Regions from separate parts of the Methylobacterium sp. J-059 genome, predicted to be linked through region 2. Evidence: predicted binding sites of a transcription regulator. Region 2 holds the regulator's gene; the other holds the start of a gene.
The links. The regulator HrcA, encoded in region 2, represses chaperone genes, less so after heat shock. The targets are predictions, from matches to a motif close to GTTAGCACTCNCNNNNNGNGAGTGCTAAC.

Region 1: the regulator HrcA is predicted to act here: its motif matches at 8,447-8,475, upstream of groES (co-chaperone GroES).

The regions. Positions count from the first base shown of each region.
Region 1 is NZ_JAKSYA010000152.1:75,839-87,815, forward strand. Features, by position in the region: gene MKK55_RS22820 (polyprenyl synthetase family protein) at 1-4, opposite strand, end outside; gene MKK55_RS22825 (DUF2007 domain-containing protein) at 166-396, shown strand; gene MKK55_RS22830 (tRNA1(Val) (adenine(37)-N6)-methyltransferase) at 399-1,148, shown strand; gene MKK55_RS22835 (hypothetical protein) at 1,222-1,476, opposite strand; gene MKK55_RS22840 (S49 family peptidase) at 1,705-2,559, shown strand; gene MKK55_RS22845 (hypothetical protein) at 2,605-2,853, opposite strand; gene MKK55_RS22850 (glycine--tRNA ligase subunit alpha) at 3,065-4,003, shown strand; gene MKK55_RS22855 (DUF3828 domain-containing protein) at 4,000-4,446, shown strand; gene glyS (glycine--tRNA ligase subunit beta) at 4,588-6,750, shown strand; gene MKK55_RS22865 (endonuclease domain-containing protein) at 6,968-7,321, shown strand; gene MKK55_RS22870 (magnesium transporter CorA family protein) at 7,331-8,332, opposite strand; gene groES (co-chaperone GroES) at 8,544-8,831, shown strand; gene groL (chaperonin GroEL) at 8,915-10,567, shown strand; gene MKK55_RS22885 (peptidase inhibitor family I36 protein) at 10,896-11,549, opposite strand; gene MKK55_RS22890 (hypothetical protein) at 11,898-11,977, shown strand, end outside.
Region 2 is NZ_JAKSYA010000138.1:34,482-46,458, forward strand. Features, by position in the region: gene MKK55_RS20320 (class I SAM-dependent RNA methyltransferase) at 1-102, opposite strand, end outside; gene MKK55_RS20325 (TlyA family RNA methyltransferase) at 89-856, opposite strand; gene MKK55_RS20330 (superoxide dismutase family protein) at 990-1,547, shown strand; gene MKK55_RS20335 (glutathione S-transferase N-terminal domain-containing protein) at 1,747-2,127, shown strand; gene MKK55_RS20340 (MFS family transporter) at 2,158-3,507, opposite strand; gene MKK55_RS20345 (DUF1236 domain-containing protein) at 3,752-4,621, shown strand; gene hrcA (heat-inducible transcriptional repressor HrcA) at 4,809-5,903, opposite strand; gene rph (ribonuclease PH) at 6,052-6,765, shown strand; gene rdgB (RdgB/HAM1 family non-canonical purine NTP pyrophosphatase) at 6,762-7,394, shown strand; gene hemW (radical SAM family heme chaperone HemW) at 7,444-8,622, shown strand; gene MKK55_RS20370 (hypothetical protein) at 8,695-9,276, shown strand; gene MKK55_RS20375 (penicillin-binding protein activator) at 9,291-10,541, opposite strand; gene rsmI (16S rRNA (cytidine(1402)-2'-O)-methyltransferase) at 10,737-11,705, shown strand; gene MKK55_RS20385 (YraN family protein) at 11,692-11,977, shown strand, end outside.

The sequences.
Region 1 (11,977 bases), on a different contig from region 2:
CCAAGGTCCGATGCCTCCAGACCGATTTCGACTGCAGCGCGCGATGCGCCACCCCTTCGCATGCGCTTGAGGGCACCGCAACATGCGTCCGCGAAACCGGATATGGTGCCGGCGCACGCCAGCGCGCACGCGACGAAAGCGCCCTCCATCGCGAACAGGGTTGTGATGACCGAGCTGATCCGCACCAACGACATCGTCCTGATCGGCTTCGCGCAATCGCTGCTCGAAGGCGCCGACATTCCGGTGCTCGTTGCCGACAACCACATGAGCCTGATGGAGGGCTCGATCGGCGCCTTCCCCCGGCGCCTGCTGGTGCCCGGCGATCATGCCGCGCAGGCGCGCCGGCTCCTGCGCGACGCCGGGCTCGCGCACGAGCTTCGCGACGCGAACCCCTGATCATGGCCGAGGTGCCGGACGACTTTCTCGGCGGAACCCTGCGCCTGCTGCAGCCGCCGCGCGGCAACCATCGAGCCGGGACCGACGCGGTCCTGCTGGCGCGGTGGATCGAGCCGAAGCCGGGCGACGTCGTCTGCGACGTCGGGGCCGGGACGGGGGCGGTCGGGCTCGCCGTCGGCATCCGCGAACCCGGCAGCCGCATCGTGCTGGTCGAGCGCGCGCCCGAGATCGCCGCGCTGGCGCGCCGGAACGCCGAGCTGAACGCGATGGCCGACCGGGTGACGGTGGTCGAGGCCGACGTGCTCGCCTCCGGTGCTGATCGCCGCAGCGCCGGCCTCGCAACGGGTTGCGCCAACATCGTGCTCACCAACCCGCCGTTCTTCGAGGCGGGACGTCACCGCCCGTCGCCGGACGCGGGCAAGGCCGCCGCCCACGACTTCCCTGTGGGCGGGTTGGAGCGCTGGATCCGGACCTGCACCGACCTGCTTCGACCGGACGGTCGGCTCGGGTTGATCCATCGGGTCGACGCCCTGCCGCTTTGCCTCGAAGCCCTGCGCAACCGTTTCGGCGGCGTCGCGATCCGTCCGGTCCACGCCCGCGCCGAGCGTCCGGCGATCCGCATCCTCGTCCGCGCGACCAAGGGAAGCCGTGCCGCGCTCGAATTGCATCCGCCGCTCGTCCTGCAGGGGGCGGACGGCGGCTTCACCGCCGAGGCGGACGCCCTGCACCGTGGCCGGCCCTGGCCGGCGTGAAGGTGCATGCAGCGCAAAACATCCGCGACGGGTGAAAAGAGGGGAGCGTCCCGGACGCCCCCCTCGCAAAACCTCAGTAGAACCGCAGCCGGCGATGATGACCGTGATGGTGGTGGTGATGATGCCGGCGCCAGTGATGGTGACGGTGCCAGCGGTGATGCCGGTGCCAGCGATGGTGGCGATGCCAATGGCGGCGGCCGTGCCAGCGGGCATTCTGCACCAGCGGCGCGGCATCGTTCTGCGCGGCGGTGATCGGCACCGTCATCGGGGCGGCCTTTGCCGAGAGGCTCAGGCCCGTCGCGCCGCCGAGCAGCGCGAGCACGACCATCACAAATCTCCAGGATCGCATCGAGACGTCCTCTCCTTGCCTGTGGGACGGGCGAGGGGTCGGGCCCCGCCCGGGCGGAGAACGCTCCGCCGCGCCGGAAACGGCGGCCGGCACGATTCGGTTCGATCGGCAGGCCGCGAAACGACGCGCCCTGCGCCGCAAGCCTTGCCGCGGGGCCGGCGATGACCACCTCCCCCGACGCGGGCCTTCTCCCACCATCGGATCTCCATGTCCTTCGCCGTTCCGGATTTCGTGCGTGCGCTCCTGCCGGCGCGCTTTCGCAAGACGCGGCCGCGCGTCGCCGTGGTGCGCCTGAACGGCGCCATCGGCGCGGTCTCGCCGCTGCGCCCGGGCCTCTCGATCGCCACGGTGGCGGGCAGCCTGGAGCGCGCCTTCGCGATGCCGGGCGCGGTCGCCGTGGCGATCGTGATCAACTCGCCGGGCGGCGCGCCAGCGCAATCCCACCTGATCCACCGGCGCATCCGGGATCTCGCCGTGGAGAAGAACCTGCCGGTCTACGCCTTCGTCGAGGACGTGGCGGCGTCGGGCGGCTACATGATCGCCTGCGCGGCCGACACCATCGTCGCCGACCCGACCTCGGTGGTCGGCTCGATCGGCGTCGTCTCGGCCGGCTTCGGGTTCGACAAGCTGCTCGCGCGCATCGGCGTCGAGCGCCGCGTCCACACCCAGGGCGACGCCAAGGCGATGCTCGATCCGTTCCGGCCGGAGAACCCGGCCGACGTCGAGCGCCTGCTGCGCATCCAGGCCGACGTGCAGGACCTGTTCACCGGTCTCGTCACGACGCGTCGCCCGACGTTGAGGTCCGGCGAGAACCTGTTCACGGGGGCGATCTGGACGGGACGGCAGGCTCTCGAGCTCGGGCTCGTCGACGCGGTCGGCGACATCCGCTCGACGCTGCGCGCCCGTTTCGGCGAGGACGTGGACCTGAGGCTGATCGCCGAGGCGAAGGGGTCGTTCGTCGCCCGCCTGCTGCGCCGCGGGGCGCCGGGCGGGATCGGCTTGGCTGACGAGGCCATCGCCGCGATCGAGGAGCGTGCGGCCTGGGCGCGTTACGGCCTGTGAGGCGATGTCGCGCGCAGGCCGCAAGGCCGCCACACGACGGCGCGCTCAGCGCGCGAGGCAGGCGGCGTCCGGCGTGCCGTACCCGCTGTAGACCAACCGCACCTTGCGGGTGCAGCCCTCGGACTTGACGGCCGGCGCGGCGACGGGCGCCACCGCGACCGGCACGGCCACCGACGAGACGTCGTCCACGGTGGCCAGCGCGCTGCTGGCGCTCATTACCAGCGGTGTCGCGACGAGCGAGGCGGCGACGAGGACCGCGAAGACGGTGACGTTCTTGTTGGCGAGGCTGCGCATGACTGTTGTTCCGTCGCGTTCGGCCGGGGCGGGCGGCCGATATCCCAGTGTTGGGCAATAAACTTGGCCGTCGCGATACGGTTCCGCTTGTCTGCCGAAATTGCGCCGCATTCGGTGTGCGCCCGCACCCGCGCCGGCGTCTCGGTTGCCCAATGCGGTCGCCCGCGCTTAAACGCTGCCGCCTCCCCTGCCTGACGACGAAGAAGCGCCCATGCCGAGCGATGCCGATCTCAGCCCGAAAACGTCGTTCCAGGGCCTGATCCTGACCCTGCAGCGCTTCTGGGCCGCCAAGGGCTGCGTGATCCTGCAGCCCTACGACATGGAGGTCGGGGCGGGCACGTTCCACCCGGCGACGACGCTGCGCGCGCTCGGCCCGAAGCCGTGGAAGGCCGCCTACGTCCAGCCCTCGCGCCGGCCGAAGGACGGGCGCTACGGCGAGAACCCGAACCGGCTGCAGCACTACTACCAGTTCCAGGTCATCCTGAAGCCGAACCCCGAGAACCTGCAGGAGCTCTACCTCGAATCGCTCGCTGCGATCGGCGTCGATCTCGCCCTGCACGACATCCGCTTCGTCGAGGACGACTGGGAAAGCCCCACGCTGGGTGCCTGGGGTCTCGGCTGGGAATGCTGGTGCGACGGCATGGAGGTGAGCCAGTTCACCTACTTCCAGCAGGTCGCCGGCCTCGAATGCGCACCGGTCGCGGGCGAGCTGACCTACGGGCTGGAGCGCCTGGCGATGTACGTGCAGGGCGTGGAGAACGTCTACGATCTGAACTTCAACGGCGGCGTCGGCGCGGACAGGGTGAGCTACGGCGACGTATTCCTGCAGGCCGAGCAGGAGTATTCGCGGCACAACTTCGAGGCGGCCGACACGGCGATGCTGTTCCGCCAGTTCGCCGATTCCGAGAAGGCCTGCCGCCTCTACCTCGACGCCGGCGCGCCCGAGCGCGCGGGCGCGCGCCACCGCATGGTTCAGCCGGCCTACGACCAGTGCATCAAGGCGAGCCACGTCTTCAACCTGCTCGACGCCCGCGGCGTGATCTCAGTGACCGAGCGCCAGAGCTACATCCTGCGGGTGCGTGAGCTGGCCAAGGCCTGCGGCGCGGCCTGGCTGCTGACGGAGGCCGGCGGCGCGCCGGCGGCGGCATGAACCGGTTCGCGTTCGCCGCCCTGGCCTTGCTCGCCCTCGGCGCTGCTCCGGCCTTCGCCCAGTCCGCCACCGACCCGGTCGAGACCGTGCGCGCGTTCTACGCCAAGGACGATATCGGCGCGGTCGGCTTCTATGCCGCGGGCCTGCGCTCGCTCTACGAGCGGGACCGGCGCGAGGCCGGAAACGAGGTCGGCCGACTGGATTTCGCCTTCTACGTGAACGGGCAGGACACGGAGGCGAACTGGGAGAAGACCCTGAAGCTCACCATGCTCGCATCCGACGACGCGCGTGCGGAGGTGCAGGCGACCTTCCACAACGGCACGCCGCAGGACCTGCGCTACGATCTCGTGCGCGAGAACGGGCGCTGGCTGATCGCCGACGTGCGCTCGACGACGGCGCAAACCTGGGATCTCGTGACGATCCTTTCTGCGAAGCTGCCCTAGCCCGAGCGCGACGCGCAGATCAGCGGCGGCATCCCGCGCCTCTCCGCATGCTCCGTCTCGACGGACGCGGAGCGGGCGTCTATTCCCGCGGCCATGCCCGATTTGCTGCTCGAACTCCGCTCCGAAGAAATCCCGGCCCGCATGCAGCGGCGCGCGGCCGAGGACCTGAAGAAGCTCGTCACCGACGCGCTGGTCGAGCGCGGCTTCCTCTACGACGGCGCGAAGGCCTTCGCGACCCCGCGCCGGCTGGCGCTCCACATCGCCGGCTTACCCGCGCGCGGCGAGGCTTTGCGCGAGGAGCGGCGCGGACCGAAGGTCGGCGCGCCGGGCGCCGCGGTGCAGGGCTTCCTGCGCGGCGCCGGGCTGACGAGCCTCGACCAGGCGCGGACGATCATCGACCCGAAGAAGGGCGAGTTCTACCTCGCGGTGATCGAAAAGCCCGGCCGCGAGACGCTGGACGTGCTGGCCGAGATCCTGCCGGCGATCATCAAGAGCTTCCCCTGGTCGAAATCCATGCGCTGGGGGGCGGCCTCGGCGCAGGCGGGCGCCCTGCGCTGGGTGCGCCCGCTGCAATCGATCGTCGCGACCTTCGGCCCGGAGACCGAGACGCCGGACCTGGTGCCGTTCGAGGTCGGCGGCATCCCGTCGGGCACCACCACCTACGGCCACCGCTTCCTGGCGCCCGGCGCGATCGAGGTCCGTCGCTTCGACGACTACGTCCGGAGCCTGGAGCGCGCCAAGGTCGTGCTCGATGCGGATCGCCGCAAGGACATCATCCTGCACGACGCCCGCGACCTCGCCTTCGCCCGCGGCCTCGAGCTCGTGGAGGACGAGGGCCTGCTGGAGGAGGTCGCCGGCCTCGTCGAATGGCCGGTGGTGCTGATGGGCACCTTCGACCAAAGCTTCCTCGACATCCCGGGCGAGGCGGTGCGCGCCACCATCCGCGCCAACCAGAAATGCTTCGTCGTGCGCGACGCCGGCGGCGCGCTGGCACCGGCCTTCATCCTGGTCTCGAACCTCGTCGCCACGGACGGCGGCGCCGCGATCACCGCGGGCAACGAGCGCGTGGTCCGCGCCCGGCTCTCGGACGCGAAGTTCTTCTGGGAGACCGACAAGGCGATCCGCCTCGCGGACCGCCTGCCGAAGCTCGACACCATCGTGTTCCACGAAAAGCTCGGGACGCAGGGCGAGCGGGTGCAGCGCATCGCGGCGCTCGCGCGTGAGCTTGCCCCCCTCGTCGGCGCCGATGCCGACCTCGCCGAGCGCGCCGCGCGGCTCGCCAAGGCGGACCTCGTCACCGAGATGGTCGGCGAGTTTCCCGAGCTGCAGGGCTTGATGGGCGCCCGCTACGCCGCGCTCCAGGGCGAGAACCCGAGCGTCTGTGCCGCGATCGAGGAGCACTACAAGCCGGTCGGGCCGAGCGACCGCGTGCCGACCGATCCGGTCTCGGTGGCGGTGGCGCTCGCCGACAAGCTCGACACGCTGGTGGGCTTCTGGGCGATCGACGAGAAGCCGACCGGGAGCAAGGACCCGTACGCGCTGCGGCGGGCGGCTTTGGGGGTGATCCGGACCACGCTGGAGCGGTCCCTGCGGCTGCCGCTTTCGAGCGTCGCCAACCGACAGTTCGCCATCGCGGAAACCCGTGGCGCGCCGGCCGCCTCCGCCGAGCCCGCAAGCATCCGCGAGGACGATCTCGGCTCGGCCGGCTTCCATTTCTCCGCAATCGTCGAGACCGACGGCGAGGCCGACCGAAGCCCGTCGGCCCAGCGCGTCGCCGACCTGCTGGCCTTCTTCGCCGATCGCCTCAAGGTCTACCTGCGCGACAAGGGCGCCCGCCACGACCTGATCGATGCGGTCTTCGCGCTACCCGGCCAGGACGACCTGCTGATGGCGGTCCGCCGGGTCGAGGCGCTCGGCGCCTTCCTCGACACCGAGGACGGCAGGAACCTGCTCGCCGGCGTGAAGCGCGCCTCGAACATCCTGCGCATCGAGGAAAAGAAGGACGGCCGCGCCTACGATGCCGAGCCCGATGCGGCGCTCGCCGCCGCCGGCCAGCCCGAGGAGCGGGCGCTGGCCGAGGCACTGGCGACGGCGCGGGCCGAGGCCTCGGCGGCGGTCGCGAAGGAGGATTTTGCCGGCGCGATGCGGGCGCTCTCGCACCTGCGCGCGCCGGTTGACGCCTTCTTCGAGCACGTCACCGTCAACGCCGACGACGCGGCGCTTCGCGAGAACCGCCTCGCCCTCCTCAACGCACTGCGCGCCGCAACCCGCGAAGTCGCAGACTTCTCGGCGATCGTGGGGTGAACCGCGGGTCCCTTCTCCCAGGGGGAGAAGGGCAGGACGATCTACACTTCCTATAGGGGGAAGCGCGGGTCTCCTCTCCCGTCCGGAAGAGGGACAGGGTGAGGGATGCGCCTTCTCCGGATGAACCTGTCCCCTCCCCCCAACCCTCTCCCGAACGGGAGAGGGTGTGCGTCGCGCATCCGCGAGGTCGCGTCGGCGTGTGAGGTAAGGTCATGGCATGCCGAACCCGACGCAGCGTGCGAAGAATTTGCGGGCGGCGGAGACCGGTGCGGAGGCACGGCTCTGGCGCGTCCTCCGCAATCGGCAGCTGAACGGGCGCAAGTTCCGGCGGCAATGGCTGATCGATCGCTACGTCGTCGATTTCGCCTGCATCGAGGCGAAGCGCGTCGTCGAGGTCGTGGGTGCGACGCATGGATCGCAGGCCGCGATCGCGTCCGATGCCGTTCGGACCGAATGGCTCGGACGATGCGGGTTCGAGGTCGTCCGCATCGCCAACGCCGAGATCGACGAAAACCTCGACGGCGTCCGCGAGACGATCCTCGCCGTGATCGAGCGGCGCGATGTCCTCTGACGCGCCGCCTCAGAACCAGCCCTTGATGCGGAACACCACGATCGGGATGATCGCGCTCGCGAGGATCAGGCTGAGCGCGTAGGGGTAGCCGTAGGCCCAATCCAGCTCGGGCATGTGCTTGAAGTTCATCCCGTACATCGACGCGATCAGCGTCGGCGGGACGCCGACCACCGAGACGACGGTGAGGACGCGGAAGACGTTGTTCTGCTCGATGTTGATCAGGCCCAAGGCCGCGTCGAGGAGGAACTGGACGTTCTCCGAGAGCCGGGTCTCGAACTCGTCGAGGGATTCGATGTCCCTGCGGATCGTCTCGAAGCGCGCATCGGTCTCCTCCTGGGCCAGCACCTGCTCGCAGGCTCCGGCGACGAAGGGCACGATCCGCTCAAGGCCGAGCAGGCTCGCCCGGATCTTGCCGAGCACCTTCCCGCGGCGGGCGATGCCACGCAGGATGCGCTTCAGCGCCAGGTCGCGGCGGCGCGGCGGGGCCTTCTCGTCGGATTTCGACGGTCGGGCGCGCACGTCGAAGTCGAAGATCCGCGTCGAGAGGCCGTCGAGCTCGGCGCCCATGTCCTCGAGCGCATCGGCGAGGCTGTCGACCAGCTCCTCCATCAGCAGCAGGAAGACCTCGATCCCGGTCTTGGCGACCTCCCCCTCGTCGATCCGCTTGCGCACCTCGGTGAAGGCGCGCAGCTCGTGGAAGCGCACGGTGACGAGGTGGTCCGGCGTCAGGACGAAGCCGAGCGGCTTGAGCAGCGAGTCGGTGCTCTCGAAGGTCACCATCGGCGTCGAGAGCGACAGGCCGTTCTTCAGCCGGCGCAGGCGGCTGGAGCTCTCGACCTCGGACAGCGCCTTGCGCGAGGGCACGCGGATGCCGGTGGCCTCCTCCACCGCCCGGGCCTCCTCGGGGGTCGGATCGTTGAGGTCGATCCACACGGTCTGGGTCGGGACGGCGGCGCGGCCGCCGGTGTCGCTCGGCGCGAGCGCGCCCTCGGGGCCGTGCAGGCTGAGCATGAAAGGGAATTCCGTCGGCGCTTGCGATGAAGGGGAGAAACCCGGCGCGCGACGGCCGCCGCGGGGTGCGACAGACTTGACTCGCCAAGGGGCCACCGCTATCTCGCCCGCAGCCTTGGCACTCATCTTCCACGAGTGCTAACGGCCAGGGTTGGACGCGGGTCTCCGCGGCATCAACGCCGATTTGCGAATTCAAACAAGAGGGCAGCTCATGAAGTTCCGTCCGCTGCACGACCGGGTCGTCGTCCGCCGCATCGAAGGCGAAGAGAAGACCAAGGGCGGCATCATCATCCCCGACACCGCCAAGGAGAAGCCGCAGGAAGGCGAGATCGTCGCCGTCGGCCCGGGCGCCCGCGACGAGGCCGGCCGCATCAACGCGCTCGACGTCAAGGCCGGCGACCGCGTCCTGTTCGGCAAGTGGTCGGGCACCGAGGTCAAGATCGACGGTCAGGATCTCCTGATCATGAAGGAATCCGACATCATGGGCGTCGTCGCCTGAGGTCTTCGGACACCTGACGTAACCGCCCTTCGAGGCCCGCCCGGGTCTTGGGGCTTCTCCACCAACGAAAAGGAATCCTGCACATGGCAGCGAAAGACGTTCGTTTCTCCTCCGACGCGCGCGACAAGATGCTCCGCGGCGTCGACATCCTCGCGGATGCCGTCAAGGTGACGCTCGGCCCGAAGGGCCGCAACGTCGTGATCGAGAAGAGCTTCGGCGCGCCGCGCATCACCAAGGACGGCGTCACCGTCGCCAAGGAGATCGAGCTCTCCGACAAGTTCGAGAACATGGGCGCCCAGATGGTGCGCGAAGTGGCCTCGAAGACCAACGACATCGCCGGTGATGGCACCACCACCGCGACCGTGCTCGCCCAGGCGATCGTCCGCGAAGGCGCCAAGTACGTCGCCGCCGGCATGAACCCGATGGACCTGAAGCGCGGCATCGACCTCGCCACGGCCGCCGCGGTCAAGGACATCATCGCGCGCTCCAAGAAGGTCGCCTCGTCCGAGGAGGTCGCCCAGGTCGGCACGATCTCGTCGAACGGCGACAAGGAAATCGGCGAGATGATCGCCCACGCGATGCAGAAGGTCGGCAACGAGGGTGTCATCACCGTCGAGGAAGCCAAGACCGCCGAGACCGAGCTCGACGTCGTCGAGGGCATGCAGTTCGACCGCGGCTACCTGTCCCCGTACTTCATCACGAACGCGGAGAAGATGGTCGCCGAGCTCGAGGACCCCTACATCCTCATCCACGAGAAGAAGCTGTCGTCGCTCCAGGCGATGCTGCCGGTGCTCGAGGCCGTGGTGCAGACCGGCAAGCCGCTGGTCATCATCGCCGAGGACATCGAGGGCGAGGCGCTCGCCACCCTCGTGGTCAACAAGCTGCGCGGCGGCCTGAAGGTCGCGGCCGTGAAGGCGCCGGGCTTCGGCGATCGCCGCAAGGCGATGCTCGAGGACATCGCGATCCTCACGCATGGCCAGATGATCGCCGAGGACCTCGGCATCAAGCTCGAGAACGTCACCCTGCCGATGCTCGGCCGCGCCAAGCGGATCCGCATCGAGAAGGAGACCACGACGATCATCGACGGTTCGGGCGAGAAGGCCGACATCGAGGCGCGCGTCGGGCAGATCAAGGCGCAGATCGAGGAGACCACCTCGGACTACGACCGTGAGAAGCTCCAGGAGCGCCTGGCCAAGCTCGCCGGCGGCGTCGCGGTCATCCGCGTCGGCGGCGCGACCGAGGTCGAGGTCAAGGAGAAGAAGGACCGCGTCGACGACGCGCTCAACGCCACCCGCGCTGCGGTGGAAGAGGGCATCGTCCCCGGCGGCGGCACCGCCCTGCTCCGCGCCAAGAAGGCGGTCGCCGCCCTCTCGAGCGACAACCCCGACGTCCAGGCCGGCATCAAGATCGTGCTGAAGGCGCTCGAGGCCCCGATCCGTCAGATCGCCCAGAACTCTGGCGTCGAGGGCTCCATCGTCGTCGGCAAGATCACCGACAACACCAGCTCCGAGTCCTACGGCTTCAACGCCCAGACGGAAGAGTACGTCGACATGATCCAGGCCGGCATCATCGACCCGGCCAAGGTCGTGCGCACCGCCCTGCAGGACGCGGCCTCGGTCGCCGGCCTGCTCGTCACCACCGAAGCCATGATCGCCGACTCTCCGAAGAAGGACAGCGGCGCCCCCATGGGCGGCGGTGGCGGCATGGGCGGCATGGGCGGCGGGATGGACTTCTAAGTCCGAGCCACCATTGCAACGTCGGAAGGGGGTCGCCGCGAGGCGGCCCCTTTTTTCGTTGCGCTTGGGCCTGGGTCGGCGCCGTCTTCCCGACGCTGTGAAACGATCGGCGAGCGGACGCTTGGACGACGAGGGGGCTCGGGCGGCTTCGGGGAAGCCTGCAGCAGATCTGTCTCGACCATTGGCCGCGCGCGCGCGGCCTCCCGCGGACATCCTGAGCGGGAGGCTCTGACGCGACGCGCTTCAAGCCTTTCAACCGGGAAGTCGACGAGAGCCGCGGCGGCGATTCTGCGAAAAGGACGACAGGAGCGATCGACGACGCGCCGTGTCAGCCCGCCCGCTTTCCGCAGCGGACGTAGGATGCGGTGCCCTTGCCGCTCGTCCAGGTCAGGCGGTCGCCGTCGACGACGAGGCGGACCTGGGAGGACCAGCGCCGGTCGCGCTCGGCGCAGTCCGCGGCCATGGTCCAGGCGTTCCCGACGCGTCGGCCGTCGTGGAAGCTGCAGATCGTCCGCCCGGCACTGGCGCGCTCGGGCGTGATCGTCGCGGGGATGTAGCCGCGTCGGCGCGAGCGCTTGCCGCAGGCGGCCTCGGTCGGCCCCCAGGTTCCGACGTACTCGGCGCGCTCCACGCGCGGCGGCGGTGCGGGCACCGGAGCAGCGGCCGGTGCCGAGACCGCCGCGACGACCGGAGCCGGCGCTTCGACGACGCGCGGCACCTGTACCTCGGGCACCGGCGTCGCGGCCGCGACCGCGATGGTCTGCGGCAAGGGGGGGAAGCCGAAGGCGGGCACCTCCGGCGGGGCGGCGGCGGCCGGCCTGAACGGGAGATCTTCGCTGAGGAACGTCACGCTGTACCCGAACAGGGTGCCCCAGCCGGCGGCGAGCGCGACGAACAGCGCGACCCAGCGCTTCGAAACGGGACGGCCCGCTCCGCTGCTCTGTTCCGTCGGGTACGCCTCGAGCCCCGCCGCCATCGTCATCCCGCCCTCCCCTTCGTGGGCCGCACGCATCCGACGCCGAAATCTTCCGTGCGCCCGTCCGTCGCGACGCGGGAGCGATGGAGATGCCGAAGGTCCGCCGGGACGCCGCCTCGAAGATCCAGCGATTCGCAGACTGCGCACCGCGGGCGACGAAATCTTAACAAGTCTTGCGCGGCGCGAAATCCCTAAACGCGCGAATACGGCGCTGCGGCGGCGACGGATCGCAGGTGGGCCTTCGACGCGACACTTCCGGCGTTGCATCGGTGCAATGGCGGGTGCGCCAATTCACTGCCATGCTCGCGCGCCGCTCCCTTCAGGGCGAGCCAACGAGGCGCCCGATTCCCAGCGATGAGATGCTTCGCCACGGCTCTTGTGATCGCCCTCGTGTCGGGGCCGGCCTCGGCGCAGACGCGGCAGGCGACACCGCG
Region 2 (11,977 bases):
GCGCTCGCCCGGAAGCGCGAAGGCGATCGCCGTGCCGTCTTCGGCGATGCCGTCCCCGCGCGCGCCGAGGCGACGGATCGTGACGGTTTCAGATGCGGTCATCGGGTCTTTCGTGCGGTCGATCGGCGCGTGCGCCGACGAGGAATTCGGTGTTGCCGTCCCCGCCCCGGACGGGGGAGGGGATCAGGCCGAGGATCGTGAAGCCGAGGCCGGCGAGGGTGCGGCGCACCGCATCGCAGACCTCCGCGTGGACGGCGTCGTCGCGGACGATGCCGCCGCGGCCGACGCGCTCGCGGCCGGCCTCGAATTGCGGCTTGATCAACGCGATCAGGTGCGCGCCCGGCGCCAGCAGCCCGGCCACCGCCGGCAGCACGAGGCGCAGGGCGATGAAGCTCACGTCGATGCTGGCAAGGCAAGGGGCAGGGTCGAGGCTGCCCGGCGCGAGGGTTCGGATGTCGGTTCCTTCGCGGTTCGTGACCCGTGGGTCGGCGCTCAGACTGGCGTGAAGCTGGCCGTGCCCGACATCGACCGCGACGACCCGCGTCGCGCCGCGGCGCAGGAGCAGGTCGGTGAAGCCGCCGGTCGAGGCGCCGACGTCGAGGCAGGGGAGGCCGGCCGGATCGAGGCCGAAGGCGTCGAGGCCCGCCTCGAGCTTCAGGCCGCCGCGCGAGACGAAGGGGTGGGGCGCGCTGGCCTCGATCGCCGCGTCGGCCGCCAGCCGCTCGGAGGCGCGGGTGACCGCGCGCCCGTCGGCCCGCACGAGGCCGGCGGCGATGGCGGCCTGCGCCCGCGCCCGGCTCTCGAAATGGCCGTGCTCGACCAGCAGGAGGTCGGCCCTGATCCTGTCGCGCGTCATCGAGGCTGGTTCACGGGGAAGGGGTCACGAATGGTCCGGCCGCCGGGCTGCCCGGGCGGCGCGATCGAAGAAAGCCCTGTCGGAAGACCGGATGACGGCCTAACTAGCCCGACGTGGAGAGGAGAGCCATCACATGACACGCACCCTGCCGTTGCTCGCAGCCCTCGTCGGCTTCGCATCCGGCGCCACCGGAGCGCTCGCGCAGACCCCGCCGGCCGCGGAGTCGGCCCCGGCCGCCGCACCCCAGACCTTCACCGGCGAGATCAAGAACAACAAGGGCGAGCCGATCGGGACGCTGACGATCCGCGACGGCGCGAACGCGCTGGTGATGCGGATCGCGATCAAGGCCGGCGGCCTGCCGCCCGGCTGGCACGGCATCCACTTCCACGCGGTCGGCGACTGCTCCGACACCGACAAGTTCATGAACTCGAAGGCGCACGTGAACCACGACCAGAGCAAGCACGGCCTGCTCAACCCCGACGGCCCGGACGAGGGCGACCTGCCCAACGTCTACGCGGCGGCCGACGGCTCGGTGAACGCCGAGGTCTCCAGCGAAACGCCGCTGACGGGCGACGGCGGCCTTCAGGACGGCGACGGCTCGGCGCTGATCGTCCACGCCAACGAGGACGACCACACCACGCAGCCGATCGGCGGCGCCGGCAACCGCATCGGCTGCGCGGTGATCAAGTGACCCGCACGACGATCCGCTGAGGGGCACGAGGCCCTCGGTCACAGACGGCCGACGCCCGGCGAGGGATGTCCCGGCCCGTGCCGACCGGCGGATCGGTCGGATCCGACGCGGCGGCGCGGTCCCCGGCCGCGCCGCCGAGCGCTTCCGGCCCGCTACCGCGGGACTGCCCGACCCACTTCGACGACGAGGACGACCGACGATGACCGAAGCCGCGTTCAAGCCGACCGTCTACCTGAAGGCGGGCTGCCCGTTCTGCTTCAAGGTCCGCCTGTTCCTGCTCGAAACCGGGCAGCTGGATCGGGCGGACCTCCGCGAGTTCGTCCCCGGCGACGCGGCGGAGACGTCGATCCGCAGCCGGCTCGCGCCGGCGGTCGAGACGGTGACCTTCCCGACGGCCGAGCTTGCGCCCGGCCGGTTCACGACCGAATCCGATGCCATCGTCGCCCATTTCGCGGGGCGCGCCGGCGTCGCGCCCGATGCCTTGCCGACCTACCAGGCCTATCTCGGCGGCGTCTTCAAGAACCTCCAGTCCCTCTACCGCGAGAACATGGAGCTCAAGAACCGGTCCCGGACGGCCTGACGGGCATTCCGCGCGACGGCAGGGCCGGGCTCAGGCCCGCGCCAGGCGCGGCTTGCCTCCGAGCGCCTCCTCCACCGTGCCGTCACCGTCGAGATAGCCGTGGACCTTCGGGTTCGGCATGATCAGCGAGGCGACGAAGGCGATCGCGAGCAGGATGGTGACGTACCAGAAGAAGCTTGATTCCATCCCCGCCTCCTTGAACCACAGCGCCACGTATTCGGCGGTGCCGCCGAAGGTGGCGTTGGCGAGGGCGTAGGACAGGCCGACGCCGAGCGCGCGGACCTTGGTCGGGAACAGCTCCGCCTTCACGATGCCGCTGATCCCCGTGTAGAAGCTCACCGCCAGCAGCCCCAGCGTGATCAGGCCGAAGGCGACGTAGGGGTCCTGCGTCGCGCCGATCGCGGTCATCAGCGGCACCACCATCAGCGTGCCGAGGCCGCTGTAGAGCAGCATGTTGGCCTTGCGCCCGATCCGGTCCGACAGCGCGCCGAACAGCGGCTGGACCATCATGTAGACCAGCAGCACCGCGGTCATCGTGCGCGAGGCCGTGCCCTTGTCGAAATGCGCGGTGTTGACGAGATACTTCTGCATGTACGTGGTGAAGGTGTAGAACACCAGCGAGCCGCCGGCGGTGTAGGCCAGGACCACGCAGAACGCGCGCCAATGCTTGGCGAGCTCGGAGAAGGTGCCGGCGTTCTCCTTGTCGGAGCCCGCAGTCTCGGCGAGCGAGCGCCGCAGGTAGAGGGCGACGATGGCGGCCACCGCCCCGAGGAAGAACGGGATCCGCCAGCCGAAGCTGTGCAGCTGCGCCTCGGTGAGCGCAAACTGCAGCACGATCAGCACCAGCGAGGCCAGGAGCTGGCCGCCGATCAGCGTCACGTATTGGAACGAGGCGAAGAATCCGCGCTGACCCTTCAGCGCGACCTCGCTCATGTAGGTGGCGCTGGTGCCGTACTCGCCGCCGACCGAGAGGCCCTGGAGCATGCGCGCCAGCAGCAGCAGCACGGGGGCTGCGGCGCCCACGGTCTCGTAGGTGGGCAGCAGGCCGATGAACAGCGAGCCGATGCACATCATCAGGACCGAGATGACCATCGAGGTCCGGCGCCCGACGCGGTCGGCGATGCGCCCGAACAGCCAGCCGCCGATCGGCCGCATGAAGAAGCCCACGGCGAAGATGCCGGCGGTCTGGAGAAGCTGGCTGGTGGAATCGCCCTTCGGGAAGAACGACGACGCGAAGTAGATCGCGAAGAAGGCGTAGCAGTAGAAATCGTACCACTCGACCAGGTTGCCGGAGGACGAGGCGACGATCGCCCGGATGCGGCGGCTGCGGTCGGCCGCCACGTCTTCGGCGGTTGGCGCGATCCCGATCGAGTCGGACATGCTGGCTCCCTGTCTCCGTCGTTCGGACGGCGCATTCTTGATACGGGCGACGTTACAGGCGGGGACTGGGACCGCCTAGGCCGCGTGGGCGCGCGAACGAGGATGCCCACCGCCCGTGTCACGTCGTCTCCGAGCGGCAGGCGCCGACGGAACGCTTTTCGGGACTGTACCGTTTCGGGGCGGTGACTTCGTCGGTCGGCGACGGACGTGGCCTTTCAACAATAACGGGACGGGATCGAGCGCCATGAACAAGATCTTTCGCGGAACGGTGACGGCCGCCGTGCTGGTGCTGGGCACGGCCACGGCCTTCGGCCAGGGCGGCCCCGGCGGCGGTGCCGGCGGGCCGGGCGGCGGCGGCGGACCGGGCGGCGGCGCCGGCGGACCGGCGGGCGGTGCTGGCGGCGGCGCCGGCGGTGGCATGCGCGGCGGTGCAGGCCCTGGCGGCGGTGCTGGCGGTGGTGCCGGCGGCGCGATGCGCGGGAACGACGCCGGCGGCCCGGCGGGCGGCGCGGCCGAGCGCGGCGGGCCGGGCGGCGGTGCCGACCGGGCCGGTCCGGGCGGTGCCGATCGCGGGGCGCCGGGCGGTGCGGAACGCGGCGGTGCGATGCGCGACGACGGCCCCGGCGGCAAGCCCGGCGCCCGCGACGAGCGCGGCGGCCCCGGGCGCAACGAGACCGGCGGCCCCCGCGGGGATCGCGACGGTCCGGCGGCGCGCGACGGACGCGGCGACCGTGATGGTCCCGGCGCCCGTGACGGCCGGGGCGATCGCGACGGCCCCGGTGCCCGCGGCGACCGCGACGGTCGTCCGGATCGCGGCGCCCGCGGTCCGCGCGGCGGCGGCGAGGCCCGCGGCGCCTATGGGCGTCTCGGCGGCGCCGAGCGCACCCGGTTCCGCCAGGACCTGTTCCGCAGCGGCGTGCCGCGCCTAGCGGCCGGCGCCTTCGCGCTCACCGTCGGCACGGCGATCGCCCGCAGCTATGAACTGCACCGCCTCCCGCCGGCGATCGTCGAGCTGGCACCGGAATACGAGGATTACAGCTACGTCCTCGTGGACGACGACATCGTCATCGTCGATCCGGACACCTACCAGATCGTGGACGTGATCCGCGGCTGAGGCGAAAACCCGCGCCGGCCTGCCCTCCCTCCTCTGCGGGGGAGGGTGGGCCTCGTGGCGGCAAGGGTCGGGAGAGGCGGGTGCGTCGTCCGGTATATGGCGCTCCCCCTCTCCCGATGTGCTTCGCGGGCCGACATTCCGCGCCAACCGAGGGGCGCGGCGGCGCATTGGGCGAGCGGCCCCGGCCCTACGTCCCGCGGTCGAGCATCCGCGAGACGACCCGCGCCGTGTAGTCGACCATCGGCACGATGCGGGCGTAGTTCAGGCGCGTCGGGCCGATCACGCCGACGACGCCGACGATGGTCTGCGACCCGTCGCGGAACGGCGCCGCGATCAGCGACGAGCCGGAGAGCGAGAACAGCTTGTTCTCCGAGCCGATGAAGATCCGCACCCCGTCGCCGCCCTCGGCGCGGGCGAGCAGGTCGATCACGTCCTTCTGCGTCTCGAGGTCCGAGAACAGCAGCCGCATCCGCTCGAGGTCCTCGATCGCGCGAAGGTCGTCGAGCAGGTTGGCCTGCCCGCGCACGATGAGCTGGCGGGCCTCGCTCGGGCCGACGGACACGGCGAGGCCCGCATCGACCAGGCGCTCGGTGATCGCGTCGAGCTCGCGCTTCATCGCCTGGCGGCCCGCCTCGATCTCGGCGCGCAGGCCGCCGAGGGTGCGGCCGTGCAGGCGGGCGTTGAGGTAGTTCGACGCCTCCTGCAGCGCGCTCGCCGGCAGGCCCGGCGGCAGGTCGAGCAGGCGGTTCTCGACCGAGCCGTCGTCGGAGACGAGCACCACCAGGGCGCGTGCCGGATCGAGCCGCACGAACTCGATGTGCTTGAGCTGCACGTTGGTCTTGGTCGTCAGCACCACGCCGGCTCCGCGCGAGATGCCCGAGAGCAGGCTAGACGCCTCGGCCAGCGCCGAATCGAAGGTGTGCCGCGAGGCCGCCGCCCGCATCTGCGCCTCGATCCGCTCCTGCTCCTCGCGGCCGACATCGCCGAGCTCGAGCATCGCGTCGACGAAGAAGCGCAGGCCCAGCTCGGTCGGCAGGCGCCCGGCGGAGGTGTGCGGCGCGAAGATCAGCCCGGACTGCTCCAGGTCGGACATCACGTTGCGGATCGAGGCCGGCGACAGGGTCATGGGCAGGATGCGCGCGAGGTTGCGCGATCCCATCGGCTCGCCGGTGGAGAGATAGCCCTCGACGATCTGCCGGAAGATCTCGCGGGCACGCTCGTTCAGCGCGGCGAGGGCCTGCGCCTGCGGCGGTTGGGAGAAGGGTCGGGAAAACTCGGTCACGCGCGGTTCCTGGCCGATGATTGTGTCCCGCTAAAGCCTGCGGATCAATCCATGGGCTTCTCATACGGCGCTCGGGCGCTTCGGGTTGCCGCGTGTGGCGGCGCAGCCTAAGCACCCCGCTCGAGTTCGGGAATCAGGAGAACGCCGCATGCGGCCTTCGAAGCGCGCGGTCGACGAGTTGCGCAAGGTCACGCTCGAGCGCTCGGTCGCCCGCTACGCGGAGGGCTCCTGCCTCGTGACCTTCGGCGAGACCCGGGTCCTGTGCACCGCCTCGCTGGAGGAGCGCGGGCCGCACTGGCTGCGCGGCTCGGGCAAGGGCTGGATCACGGCGGAGTACGCCATGCTGCCGCGCGCCACGCACGAGCGCACCCGCCGCGAGGTCAATTCCGGCAAGCCCTCGGGCCGGACGCAGGAGATCCAGCGGCTGATCGGGCGATCTCTGCGCGCCGTCACCAATCTGCCGGCGATGGGCGAGAAGCAGATCACCGTCGACTGCGACGTGATCCAGGCCGACGGCGGCACCCGCACGGCATCGATCACCGGCGCCTGGGTCGCGCTGCACGAGTGCTTCGCCTGGATGCGCGCCCGCTCGATGATCTCGGTCGACCCCTTGCGCGACCACGTCGCCGCCATCTCCTGCGGCATCGTCAAGGGCGCCGCCGTGCTCGACCTCGACTACGCCGAGGATTCGGGCGCCGAGACCGACGCCAACTTCGTCATCACCGGCACCGGCGGCCTCGTCGAGGTCCAAGGCACCGCCGAGGGCAAGCCGTTCTCGGAGGACGAGCTGCTCGCGCTGCTCCGGCTCGCCAAGGGCGGCGTCGCCGACCTCGTCGCCCTCCAGAAGCAGGCGATCGCATGAGCCACCGCATCCTCTCGGGCCGGGTCGTGATCGCGACCCACAATGCCGGCAAGCTGGTGGAGATGCGCGAGCTGCTCGCGCCCTTCGGCGTCGAGGCGGTCTCGGCCGGCGAGCTCGGGCTCGCGGAACCCGACGAGACCGGCACGATGTTTTCCGAGAACGCCGCGATCAAGGCGGTCGCAGCCGCCAACGCCGCGGGCCTGCCGGCCTTCGCCGACGATTCGGGCCTGTGCGTCGATGCGCTCGATGGGGCGCCCGGGCTGTTCTCCGCCCGCTGGGCCGGCGCGTCCAAGGACTTTTCCGGCGCGATGGCGCGGATCTTCGCGGAGCTGGACCTGCGCGGGGCGAGGGACCGGCGGGCGCATTTCGTCTCGGCTCTGGTGCTGGCCTGGCCCGACGGCCATACCGAGCTGTTCGAGGGCCGCGTCTTCGGCGACCTCGTCGAGCCGCGCGGCACGGCCGGCTTCGGCTACGACCCGATGTTCCGGCCCGACGGCTTCGACCGCACCTTCGGCGAGATCGCGTCGGAGGAGAAGCACGGGGTCGACTGGCAGACCGGCGACGCCCTCTCGCACCGGGCCCGTGCCTTCGTGAAGCTCGCCGCCGCATGCCTGCGCCGGCCGGGCTGAACGGATCGGGCGATTGCCAAACGGCGCGCACGCGAGCACATCGCGTGCGATGACCGACCGTTCAGGCCCGGACCACCCGACCCGCGATGCGGGCTTCGGCGTCTACGTGCATTGGCCCTTCTGCGCCTCGAAGTGCCCGTATTGCGACTTCAACAGCCATGTCCGCCATGCGCCGGTGGACGAGGCGCGCTACCTCGCGGCCTTCCGCGCCGAGATCGCGCACGTGGCGGGGCGCACCCCCGGCCGCACCGTCTCGAGCATCTTCCTCGGCGGCGGCACGCCCTCGCTGATGCAGCCCGCGACGGTCGCCGGCATCCTCGATGCCATCGCCGCAGCCTGGGGCGTCGAGCCCGGCGCCGAGATCACGTTGGAGGCCAACCCGACCAGCGTCGAGGCCGGGCGCTTCCGGGGCTACCGCACGGCCGGGGTCAACCGCGTCTCCCTCGGCGTCCAGGCCTTCGACGACGCTTCGCTCAAGAGCCTCGGGCGGCTGCACAGCGCCGAGGAGGCCTTCGCCGCGATCCGGGTCGCGCAGGGCGCGTTCGACCGCAGCTCGTTCGACCTGATCTACGCGCGCCCGAACCAGACCGCCGCGGCGTGGCGGCGCGAGCTCACCGAGGCGATCGGCCGGGCGGCCGAGCACCTCTCGCTCTACCAGCTCACCATCGAGCCCGGCACGCCGTTCTACGGGCTCGCCGCCGCCGGCCGGCTGGTGCCGCCCGACGACGAGACCGCCCGCGCGCTCTACGACGTGACCCAGGAGGTCTGCGACCGGGCGGGCCTGCCGGCCTACGAGATCTCGAACCACGCGCGTGCCGGCGCGCAGTCGCGCCACAACCTGCTGTACTGGCGCTACGGCGAATATGCCGGCATCGGCCCCGGCGCGCATGGCCGTCTCGTGACGGAGGCCGGCCGACTCGGAACCGTCACCGAGAAGGCGCCGGAGGCCTGGCTCGCCCGCGTCGAGCGCGACGGCCACGGCATCGCCGAGACCGAGACGATCGCCGGCGCCGACCAGGGCGACGAATTCCTGATGATGGGCCTGCGCCTGTCCGAGGGCATCGACCCGGCGCGCTATGCCGCGCTCAAGGGCCGCCCGCTCGACGGGTCGCGGGTCGCGGCGCTGATCGGCGACGGCCTCGTGGCGCGGCTCGACGGCGGCCGCATCGCCGCGACCGCGCGCGGCGCTCCGGTGCTCAACGCCGTGGTCGCGAGCCTCGCGGCGTGATGCCGAACGCCTCCGCGCGCGCGTCGAAAGCCGATCCGTGAGCCGGCGACGACGCCGGCCGTCATCGGCCTCGTGCTGCTCGCGGCGCTGCTGCATGCCGGGTGGAACACGCTGCTGCGCGGCGGCGCGGACCGGCTCTGGACCATGAGCGTGATGAATCTCGCAGTCGGCGGCCTCGGGCTCGCCCCGGTCGGCGGCGGGTTGCCGTCGCTGTCGCTGGGCAGGGCCGGCCTGTCGCGCGGCACGCTGCTGGCGGCGCTCGGCACGGCCGCGACGATCGCCGCCTACACCCTGATCGACGGCATCGGCGTGCGGCTGTCGGGCGACTGGGTCGGCGACACCGCGGCGATGGTCACCGTCCACCGCGCGCCTCCGCTCTGGCTCCTGCTGACGCGCGGATCGGCGGCCCTCGGCGGGCGGCCCGCCGCGGTCGCGCGCGCCGTCGGCGGGGGCGCCGCCTCGCTGCTGGCCTACGCGGCGGTGATCTGGGCGATGCGGCTCGGGGCGATGGGGCCGGTCTCGGCCCTGCGCGAGACCAGCGTGGTCTTCGCCGCGCTCCTCGGCCGCGCCTTCCTGGCGGAGCGCCGGACCGCCGGCCGCATCGCCGCCTGCACGGTCGTCGCGGCCGGCGCGGCGATGATCGGCCACGACTGACGCGCGGCGGAGGCTCAGGTGCCGGGTTTGGCCAGGGCGCGGGGCGCCGGGCTGACCACGCTCGACGCGTTGTTGCGGATCTCGTGGACGGCGAGCGCCCGGTCGCTCAGGCCGTCGGCGCGGAAGCGGAAGGTGCCGTCGACGCCGGCGAACCCGGCGCTCTTGGTCAGGGTCGCGTCGGCGAAGCGCTGGGTCCCGTATTGCCGCGCGAGCGCCGCACTGAGCGAGACCGCGTCGTAGGCCAGCGAGGCGACCCGCGGCGGGCTCGTGCCGAACCGCGCCTGGTAACGCCCGGCGAAGTTGCCGAATCCGCCGGTGTCCGGCGCGGCGAAGCGGCCGCCCTGCAGGGCCGGCAGCGCGAAGAGCCGCGGCTCGTTCCACACTGCGGTGCCGATCGGCCGGACGCGGGACGGCGCGAAGCCGGCCTTGCTGAGCGCGGCCGCCACATTCGGCAGCCCGTCGGCGGTCTCGGGCAGGAACAGGGTGTCGGCCTGGGCGCCCGGTCCGGTGATCAGGCCGCCGAGGCGCGCGATCGCCGCCTCCGGCGCGCCGGGGGCGTAGCGTTCGATGCCGACGAGACGGGCGCCCTTGCGCGCCACCGCTTCGCGGAACTGCGCCTCGACGGCGTTGCCGTAGGCGTTCTCGGGGATCAGCGCGGCGAAGGAGCGGCGCCCGCCCGCGACCGACTCGTCGACGATCCGGTCGACCTCGGCCTGCGGGAGGAAGCTCAGCAGGTAGGTGCCGGGGCCGGCGACGCTCGCATCGGTCGAGAACGCGATCACCGGCTTGCCCGCGGCGCGCGCCGTCGCCGAGGCGGCCGCGACGTTGGCGGCGAAGAGCGGGCCGAGCACCAGCTCGGCGCCCTCGGCGATGGCGGCGCTCGTCGCCTCGCGGGCGCCGTCCGGCGAACCGCGGTCGTCGCGCACCAGGATCTGGAGGTCGGGCTGCTGGTATTCCTCGATCGCGAGCTCGGCCGCGTTGCGCATCGCCGCCCCGAGATTGGCCCCCTGGCCCGAGAGCGGCACGACGAGGGCGACCTTGACCGAACCGGTGCCGATCCGGCCCGGCGCCGAGGCGGCGGCCGGCGTCGAGCCGGGAACGGCGTCGGCGGGCGGTGCGAGGTCGGGAGCGAGTTCGGCCCGCGGCGGCGGCGCGGCGCGGACGGAACGCGCCCGGTCCGGAACGCCGATGCAGCCGGTAAGGGCGAGGATCACGGCGAGGGCGGCGCCGGCCCGGAGGGCGCGGGGCGGGACACATCGCGCCATCGCGAAACTTCCTTCCCGTAAAGATCGTCCACGCGGGATCGTGGCTCTGGCTTAAAGCGTGGACCCGAAAAGTAAACGCGCCGATGTCGCAGGATCGCGCGCGCCCCCGGAAAACACGAATCAGCGGGGGTTCGCGGCGGTTCGGCGGCCGCAAGCAAATTCCGCTCGGCGGCTTGGCGTGGCAAGGTCCGCGCGATGACACAGCGAATCGAGCCCGCACGCCGCCCCCGCAGGGACGGGCCGGCCAAATCCACCGCGACCAAGGTTGCGACCTTCACCGCCTTCGGGCTGGCGACGGAAGCGGAGCCGCTCGCGCCGGGCCTGCACGTGGTGGCGACGCCGATCGGCAACCTGCGCGACGTCACGATCCGGGCGCTCGCGACGCTGGCCGCCGCCGACGCGGTGCTCGCCGAGGACACCCGCGTCACCCGGACGCTGCTGATGCACTACGGCATCACCACGCCGCTCGTCGCCTACCACGAGCATTCGAACGCCGCCGTCCGCGAGCGCATGGTGCGGCGGATGCTGGACGGCGAGGCGCTGGCGCTGGTGTCGGATGCCGGCACGCCCTTGGTCTCCGATCCCGGGTTCAAGCTGGTCCAGGCGGCGATCGAGGCGGGGATCTGCATCACGCCGATTCCCGGCCCGTCGGCGGTGATGACGGCGATCGTCGCCGCCGGCCTGCCGACCGACCGGTTCTTCTTCGAGGGTTTCCTGCCGCAGAAGGCCGGCGCCCGCCGCAACCGGCTCTCGGCGCTGGCGACCGTGCCCGGCACGCTGGTCCTGTTCGAATCGCCCCACCGCCTGCCGGAGATGCTGGCGGACGCGGCGGAGGTCCTCGGCGGCGCCCGTCCCGCGGCCGTGGCGCGCGAGCTGACGAAGATGTTCGAGACGATCCGCCGCGGCACCCTGGCCAGCCTCAACGACACCTTCGCGGAGGAGGGCGCCCCGAAGGGCGAGGTCGTGGTGGTGATCGGGACCGCGCCGGACGAGGCCACCCCGGAGGAGGCCGATGCCGGCCTCGACGCGGCCCTGCGCGTCGCGCTCGCGCGGCACTCGATCAAGGATGCCGCAAGCCTCGTTGCCGACGAGACCGGGCAGCCGCGCCGCGCCGTCTACAACCGTGCGCTGGTGCTGGCTCGCGAGACCGATGCGGACGCCTGATGCCGCGCGCCGGAAGGCGACCGAACGCCGCGGGCGCCGGGCCGAATGGCTGGCGCTCGGCGCGCTGATGCTGAAGGGCTATCGCCCCTTAGCGATGCGGGTGAGCGCGTCGGGCGGCGAGATCGACCTGATCGTGCGCCGCGGCGGCACCATCGCCTTCGTCGAGGTCAAGGCGCGCGCGACGCTGATCGAGGCGCAGGGCGCGATCGGCCGGGTCAAGCGACAACGCTTCTCGCGCGCGGTGCGGAGCTGGATCGCGCGGCATCCGTTCG